2 linked regions of the Prochlorococcus marinus str. GP2 genome follow. Each later gene encodes a partner of the first gene's protein in a complex. Links are inferred from orthologs where the notes say so. Each region holds a gene or a part of one and is shown on either strand. Other genes may lie near its edges.

Evidence for each region.
Region 2: the proteins of prfA (region 1) and prmC are in contact, whole or in part, in a crystal structure (PDB 2B3T), measured with the Escherichia coli proteins. The link is inferred for Prochlorococcus marinus str. GP2 from one-to-one orthologs.

The regions. Positions count from the first base shown.
Region 1 is NZ_JNAH01000008.1:259,674-263,736, reverse strand. Bases 1-2,869 are described here. They hold prfA (peptide chain release factor 1), read left to right. Parts: upstream 1-822; coding sequence 823-1,917; downstream 1,918-2,869. Other genes in these bases: alr (alanine racemase), read left to right, coding at 2,515-2,869; EU91_RS01065 (HNH endonuclease), read right to left, coding at 1,940-2,497; rpmE (50S ribosomal protein L31), read left to right, coding at 538-795; rpsI (30S ribosomal protein S9), read left to right, coding at 114-524; rplM (50S ribosomal protein L13), read left to right, coding at 1-104. In the rest of the region: more of alr, read left to right, coding at 2,870-3,714; EU91_RS01080 (TIGR01548 family HAD-type hydrolase), read right to left, coding at 3,900-4,063. UniProt on the Escherichia coli protein: Peptide chain release factor 1 directs the termination of translation in response to the peptide chain termination codons UAG and UAA.
Region 2 is NZ_JNAH01000003.1:286,536-290,628, reverse strand. What follows is about bases 869-3,767. They hold prmC (peptide chain release factor N(5)-glutamine methyltransferase), read right to left. Parts: upstream 2,804-3,767; coding sequence 1,934-2,803; downstream 869-1,933. Other genes in these bases: psbB (photosystem II chlorophyll-binding protein CP47), read left to right, coding at 3,654-3,767; EU91_RS06100 (2Fe-2S iron-sulfur cluster-binding protein), read right to left, coding at 3,069-3,431; psbM (photosystem II reaction center protein PsbM), read right to left, coding at 2,814-2,966; EU91_RS06085 (L-threonylcarbamoyladenylate synthase), read right to left, coding at 1,333-1,914; minE (cell division topological specificity factor MinE), read left to right, coding at 869-1,019. In the rest of the region: septum site-determining protein MinD, read left to right, coding at 1-689; more of minE, read left to right, coding at 693-868; more of psbB, read left to right, coding at 3,768-4,093. UniProt on the Escherichia coli protein: Methylates the class 1 translation termination release factors RF1/PrfA and RF2/PrfB on the glutamine residue of the universally conserved GGQ motif, i.e. on 'Gln-235' in RF1 and on 'Gln-252' in RF2.

The DNA of each region.
Region 1 (4,063 bases):
TTCCTCATAACTCTTTGGGAAGACAACTATTTAAAAAACTAAAAGTTTATAAAGGCGCTGATCATCCTCATGCTGCCCAGAATCCTGTATTATTGAAGAACTAATTTACTAAAATGAATAGTCAAATAAAATCCAAAGCTGTTTATTGGGGAACTGGAAGAAGAAAAACTTCAGTAGCTAGAGTTCGATTGATTCCGGGAAATGGAATGATTAAAATTAATGGTCGTTCAGGAGATGATTACTTAAACTTTAATCCTCTGCATTTAAATTCAGTAAAAGCACCTTTGCAAACATTAGGCCTAGAAAACTCTTATGACATTTTGGTAAATGTCTATGGTGGCGGATTAACAGGACAAGCTGATGCTATCAAGCAAGGGGCAGCAAGAGCCCTTTGTGAATTATCTCCTGACAACAGGAAACCGCTCAAAAATGAAGGACATCTTAGTAGAGATCCTCGAGCGAAGGAAAGAAGAAAGTATGGACTCAAAAAAGCAAGAAAAGCTCCACAATTCTCTAAACGTTAAAGGAAATTTAATTATGCCAAAATCAAAAATTCACCCAAAATGGTATCCAGATGCAAAAGTTATTTGTAATGGAGAAGTTGTAATGACTACAGGTTCCACTCAACCCGAACTACATGTTGACGTATGGAGTGGAAATCATCCTTTCTTTACGGGAACTCAAAAAATTCTTGATACAGAAGGTAGAGTTGATAGGTTTATGAAAAAATATGGAATGGGTTCAGCTAATTCAGCTACATCTAAAGATAATAAAGAAAAAGATTCTAATAAATAGAATTCTCGAAATTAAGCACAATTTTAATTGGAATACTCAACACTAATTGCAAGGTTGAAAACTGCTTCGCAAAGTTTTGAAAATTTGGAAGTTCAACTTGCAGATCCTGACATAGCAAATGATCCTAAAAAATTAGAATCAATTGCTAGAGAAAGGTCAAAATTAGAACCTTTGGTGAATGATTTCAATAAGTTAGTTGATACTGATAAGGAAATTGAAGATTCGAGAAATCTTCTTAAAGAGAACAGAAATGATAAAGAGATGGAATCTTTAATAAATGAAGAGTTATCTAACCTAGAGGAATTAAAGAGTCAACTTATTCAAAAAACCACTATTGCATTATTACCCAAAGATCCAAGAGATGAGAGAAGTGTAATGTTAGAAATCAGAGCAGGTGCTGGAGGTAACGAGGCTTGTATATGGGCGGGCGATTTGGCAAGAATGTATGAAAGATATGGACAAAAAACTGGATGGTCTGTAAAACCTGTTAGCGCTTCTGAGTCAGATATGGGAGGATTCAAAGAGTTAGTCATATCTGTTAAGGGAGACTCAGTATATAGTCAACTAAAATTCGAGGCTGGTGTACACAGAGTTCAAAGAGTCCCATCGACTGAATCTCAAGGTAGAGTTCACACATCTACAGCCACTGTCGCTGTCATGCCTGAGGCTGATCCTGTTGAGGTTAAAATTGATCCAACTGAAATAGAGGTTGGTACTGCAAGATCAGGAGGTGCAGGGGGACAAAATGTTAATAAGGTTGAGACTGCTATTGATCTTCTGCACAAACCCACAGGAATCAGAGTTTTTTGTACTCAAGAGAGATCACAATTGCAGAATCGTGAAAGAGCAATGGAAATTTTAAGAGCAAAATTATACGAGATTCAATTAAAAGAAGCTAATGCTAAAGAGAGATCACAAAGGCTCTCACAGGTGGGAACAGGCGATAGGAGTGAAAAAATTAGAACTTATAATTTTAAAGATAATAGGACAACTGATCATAGATTGGGATCCAATTTTTCACTTGAACCAATTCTCGCTGGTCAATTGGATGAAGTTATTGATGCGTGCATAGCACAAGAACAAAAGAGAATGTTGGAAGAATTTAACAACGAAGTCAATTAACTTTATAGAGTTTTTATTGTTATTAGATTGAACCTCCTATCACATATTTACTCCATTCTTTATGTTTTCCAGAGTCAATATGCCTAGTAGCCTCAAAATTGAGATTACTAAGCGGTCGGTACGGCCTTCGTTGTAAAGGCATATTAGCCTCTTCTGGGGTGCGATTACCCTTTTGTACATTGCATCTAAGACATGCTGTAGTAACATTTTCCCAGTTATCAGTTCCACCTCTGCTTCTTGGAAGAACATGATCTATTGATAAATCACTACCTCTATAGTTACAGTATTGGCAAGCATTATTATCTCTTAGGAGAATATTTTTTCTTGTTAAAGAAACTTCCCTAAAAGGTACTTTGACATAGTAACGAAGTCTTATTACTGTAGGTAATTTTCTGCCGCAATGTATTGAATAGGATTTATCTTCCTCTAGGCTTTCTGCTTTACCTTTTATCATAAGAATTACAGCTCTTCTCCAAGAGGTAATGTTTAAAGGTTCGTAAGATGCATTTAAAACTAGAGTCTGGCCCATGCCAAAATACAATTTACATGTCATGCTAACTATATATTTCAACAAGCGCATATATTTGTGCAAAGTTAATGCAAATTCCGCAAACAAATCAGGGATTAAACTTTGGTAAATATTCCAATTTTGAAAAAGATATTGATCCAAAACAAAGAGCATGGATTGAAGTTAGTGGAAAATCAATAGAAAAAAATGTAAAGCAGTTAAGATCAAAATTAAGCAAAAGTTGTTTATTAATGGCAGTTGTTAAAGCTGATGGATATGGTCATGATGCGAAAGTAGTATCTGAATATGCTCTTAAAGGTGGAGCTTCGCAATTAGGTGTTGCTACTTTGAAAGAAGGGATAAGACTCCGGTCTTATGGATTTAAAGAACCAATCCTTGTTTTAGGAAATTTATATACGAAAAGGGATTTAATAATATCTTTTAAAAATGATCTTATGCCAACCATTAGTAGTCTAAGAGAATGTTTAATTTGTAATAACATTGGGAAGCATTTTGGTTCGAAATTTTCTTTAAATCTTAAAGTTGATACAGGAATGTCACGATTAGGATTTGAATCTAAAAAATTTGTTCAGCAATTTGAAAAAATTAAATCTTTTGAAAACATATCTATAAAAGGCATATATAGTCATTTATCCTCTGCAGATGAACCTGACTCATTAGATCCTAAAAGTAGTACTCAAAAACAAAGGCAAAAGTTTCAGGAATTACTAAAGCAGATTGGCGTTGATAACAATCATAATATCAAGACTCATTTGGCTAATTCTGCGGGCATGCTTCTAAACAAAGATTTTCATTTTGATATGGTACGTGTTGGACTTTCTATATATGGATATAGTCCTCTAGCAAAAAAAGATAAAACTTTATTGCTTAAACCAGCTTTATTTTTGAAGGTCAAAGTAGCTTTTATAAGGATTATTGATAAAGGTGTAAGTGTTAGTTATGGAGGCAAATTTATAAGTAATAGAAAAACTAAGTTAGCTGTATTAAGTATTGGTTATGCCGATGGCGTACCAAGAAATCTTTCAGGCAAAATAAACGTTCTTCATCACAAGAAACTATATCCCCAAGTTGGTTCTATTACTATGGATCAAATGATGGTGGACATAACAGGTTCAAATGAAATAAAAATTGGTAGTACAATGATATTGCTGGGATCTGATGGAGACAAAATAATAACTCCTCTCGATTGGGCAAGAGAATCTAATACTATTCCATGGGAAATTCTATGTTCTTTTAAAAATAGATTACCCAGAGTTCAAATTGATTAGACATTTCGATAAAATTAAAAAGTTTTGAATGTTTGCAAAAAAATTGATAATGTATAAGAACTGGAGAGGTGGCTGAGTGGTTGAAAGCGGCTCCCTGCTAAGGAGTTACAGGAGGTAACTTTTGTCGAGGGTTCGAATCCCTCCCTCTCCGTAATAAATGAAGAAATGTCTTTTGATTAATATTTTTACAATAAGTCAAGATTAATAGTTTTTAGATCATTAATAGAATTTAAAATCAAGTCAGCACCTGCATTCCTTAGATTTGTTTCATAAGAATTACGTTCTATTAATCGAGAATCTAAATGTAAATGAGGGGGCGCTATGCCAATACTTATGAATTTTTGAGATG
Region 2 (4,093 bases), on another replicon or contig:
ATTTTGGTTTAAGAAATTTAGATCTTCTCTTAGGATTAGAAAATCGCATAATTTACACGGCTCAGGATGTTTTAGACAATAATTGTCGCCTTGACCAAGCATTGGTCAGACACAAAAAGGAACCCAATCTTGCTCTCTTACCTGCCGGAGACCCTAGGATGTTGGATTGGATGAAGCCCGAAGATATGAAAAAAATTAGTGAGCTACTAAGTAAAAAATTCGATTTTGTTTTAGTAGATTGTCCTGCAGGAGTAGAAGACGGTTTCAAAAATGCTCTTGCAGCTTGTAAAGAAGCTATCGTAGTTACCAACCCGGAATTATCTGCAGTGCGTGACGCCGATAGAGTGATAGGAATTCTTAATACTTCAGATATTAAGCCCATACAGCTTGTAATTAATAGAGTTCGGCCAAATATGATGGCTAGCCAAGAAATGCTATCTATCGAAGATGTTCAAGGGATCCTTTCTTTGCCTTTATTGGGTATTGTTTTAGAAGATGAGCAGGTAATAATAAGCACAAACAGGGGAGAACCGCTAACACTTACAGATACAAGATCTCCCGCGAAAAAATGCTATTTGAATGTTTCTCAAAGACTTACAGGAAAAGATGTACCAATTATCGACCCAAAAAATGAAGGTAAAAGCCTAAAAGATAAATTCATGAGATTAATGCAAACAAAGGTTTTTTAAAAAATGATGACTCTAAGAGATCTTATAAATAAGTTACTAGGCAGGGAAACGGCTAGTGCAAACACAGCAAGAGAAAGATTACAACTTGTGCTAGCACATGACAGAGTTGATATGAGTTCACTAACAACTGATCTTTTGGATAAGATGAGAAAAGAAATTCTTGACGTTGTTGCTAAATATGTTGAGATTGATTTTGAAGAGGTAGCAGTAAGCTTGGAAACTGAGGATAGAATGACTGCATTAGTAGCTAATCTACCAATCAAAAGAACTATTTCTGGAGAAATAAAATTCAAGAAAAATGATAAAGCGGATAAAGATATCAAAAAGTAATAAATTTTAAAAAAGCCAAAAATACTAATAATTGACCCTTCCTAATTGTAAGATGGGATGATAGCCGGCTTAGCTCAGCGGTAGAGCAGCGCTTTTGTAAAGCGAAGGCCATCAGTTCAAATCTGTTAGCCGGCATTTTGGGCTATTTAATTCCTACCAATAGTTTTTCTCGAAAATAACGAAATCAAACCTATTAAAGCGATTATCGGAAATAATCTTATTTCAAGAACATGCTCTAAAAAAGATGCGAGGGGTTCAAATATCCAATAGGAAAAAAATTGAATTAATAAAACAAAAAGTAATAATACAAACACTAATTCAATTCCCTAACTAATACTTCTCCTTCTCTTATTATTCTCCAATCGCCACTTCTCTGCCAAGATATAATAGTACTAGCTTTCCCACTACTTTTTCCCCATGGGAAAGGTCCTAAAATTTTTACCGAAGGGAAGTCTAAAGCAATTCCTTCAGCTGTCATTGATCCTGTAAAACCTGAAATATTAGCACTTGAAGTTAATAATGGACCGGTTTCTTTCATTAGAGATTGAGCTATATTTGAATTTGGGATCCTTAACCCAAGAGTAAGATCTTTGCTTGTAAGAATTAAGGTGTGTTTTTTTGAAGAGGGAATAACCATTGTCAGAGCTCCAGGCCAATAATTCGAAGCTATATTTTTGTAATCTTCTTTAGCTGATTCGTGAACATAATCTATTAATTGTTTTTGTTCTGATCCCATAAGAATTAAGGGTTTATTTTGATCTCTTTTTTTAAATTTATAAATAATGTTTGAAAAATTTGGCAGGCATCCAATTGCAGGCAAGGTATCTGTTGGGAAAATAATTGGTAAACCACTTTTAAGAGTGTTCAAAGCTGATTCTTGATCTACTAAATTCATTTATATTTTTATCAATAATTTATTTATATCTCCCAATCGTAAACCTACCAATACCAGAAAGATCATTCACGATTTCAATTGATGTAAATTTATTTTTTAAAAGTAGTTGTTTTACTTTTTCACCTTGATCATAGTGATTTTCTAAAATCAACCATCCCTTATCTTTTAGATAAAATGGTGCTTTTTGAATTATTTCCCTAATGTGTTTTAAACCATCGTCGCCTCCAAGTAAAGCAATTTTTGGTTCAAAATTTTTAACCTCTTTGGGTAATCTTTCATAAGTATCCTCAGGGATATATGGTGGGTTTGAAATAGCGAGATCTAATTTTCCCTTAAAGCTTTCGAGAGGGTTCCACCAATGTCCGCAACTAAATTTTAAATTTGATTGACTAAAAGAATTATTATAATTTTCAGTAGCTATTTCTAATACATCTTTATCTATGTCAGTCGCTATTCCATCCCATAATGGATACGCTAACGACAACGCAATGCTTATAGCACCTGATCCCGTTCCTAATTCTGCAAAAAGTAATTTTTGTGAATTTTCTCCAAATATTTTTAAAACAATATCAATTATCAGCTCAGTCTCTGGCCTAGGGATTAGTACTTTATTTGTGACTTTTAATTTTAAGTTTCTCCAAAAAGCTACTCCACATAGATGTTGAATAGGATTAGATTTTAATAAATGATCTTCCCAAACAGATTCTAAAAAGTCTAAGTTTTTTTTTAAATATAAATTTCCCTCAGGATTAATATTTAAAATATTTTGATCGCAAGCAGATAATCCCCCCAAACAATCAAGTAATAAAATAAAGGATTGTTGGTCTCCACCTTTAGAAAGTTGCTTTTTTTTCCAAAATAAAAATTCTTTTATAGGAATGCAAAGCATTTATTAAACTTTAGCGTTTTGGGCCAAGCCTACCTTTACTGGAGTCAGAATAGAAGCTTGATTTTTCGCCATCTTGAGTAGAAATAAATAAGCCAATAAGGAAAATTGTTGGCACCCCTACAAATAAAAGACTAGCTACGAATCCAAAATTAGTTGTTTCCATTTAGTTGGCAATTCTGTTAAGTACTAAGACTATAGACATATAACTTTAAATTAAGTGGAAAAATCAACAAATTTTATTAACAGATTAACAGTCTTAAACAATTTAGCGAGGTAATTTTTTATTTTCGCTAATTTTTTTGAGTTCTTCCAAATTTGAAGGAGGAGATTGAGGTTTTGTTAAAATTACTGCAGACGATTTTATCAAAGTTTGACAGGCAAGTCGCCAATTCTCTGGTCTATTTTGAAGTTTTTCTTCTTCAACTGATGTAAGTGGGCTAAGAGAATTTTTATTTCCTCCTTCAACGGAAATAAAACAAGTACTACATTGTCCAGCCCCTCCACAATTTCCTAAAATACCTTTTAATCCATAAAGCTGTAAATTCTCTTTAAGTACAAGTTCCCTTAAATTTTCACCAGGATTGCATTGAACCTCAATATCCTCACGGATGAATCTGATAGTTGCCATTTTTTTTGTTATTTTTCTTATTTTGGCGTTTTACTTTGAGAATTGTGACCAAAATATTAACAATTTTCAGCCATAATTTCCTTATAAACAAGCTCATAGCAATTGATTTACCCAGTTTTAGCAATAAAGTTAATTTATTTACAAAAATCCCTCAAAGACTAAAAAACCCTTACTATCATGTTGTTTAGCTGTTTATTCAGCATAGTTACTAGAAATTAACCGATGGGATTGCCTTGGTATCGAGTTCACACAGTAGTTATTAACGACCCAGGTCGACTACTTGCTGTGCATCTTATGCATACTGCATTATTAGCCGGCTGGGCCGGTTCTATGGCTCTTTATGAATTAGCCATTTTTGATCCTTCTGATGCTGTTCTCAATCCAATGTGGAGACAGGGAATGTACGTTATGCCTTTTATGGCTAGATTAGGAATCACAAGTAGTTGGAATGGATGGGATATTACGGGTGCTACGGGTGTTGATCCTGGATTCTGGAGTTTTGAGGGAGTTGCTGCAGCACACATAGTATTTAGTGGACTATTAATGTTGGCCTCAATCTGGCACTGGACATACTGGGACTTAGAGTTATGGGAAGATTCAAGAACAGGAGAACCCGCTCTCGATCTTCCAAGAATTTTTGGAATTCATCTTCTTCTAGCTGG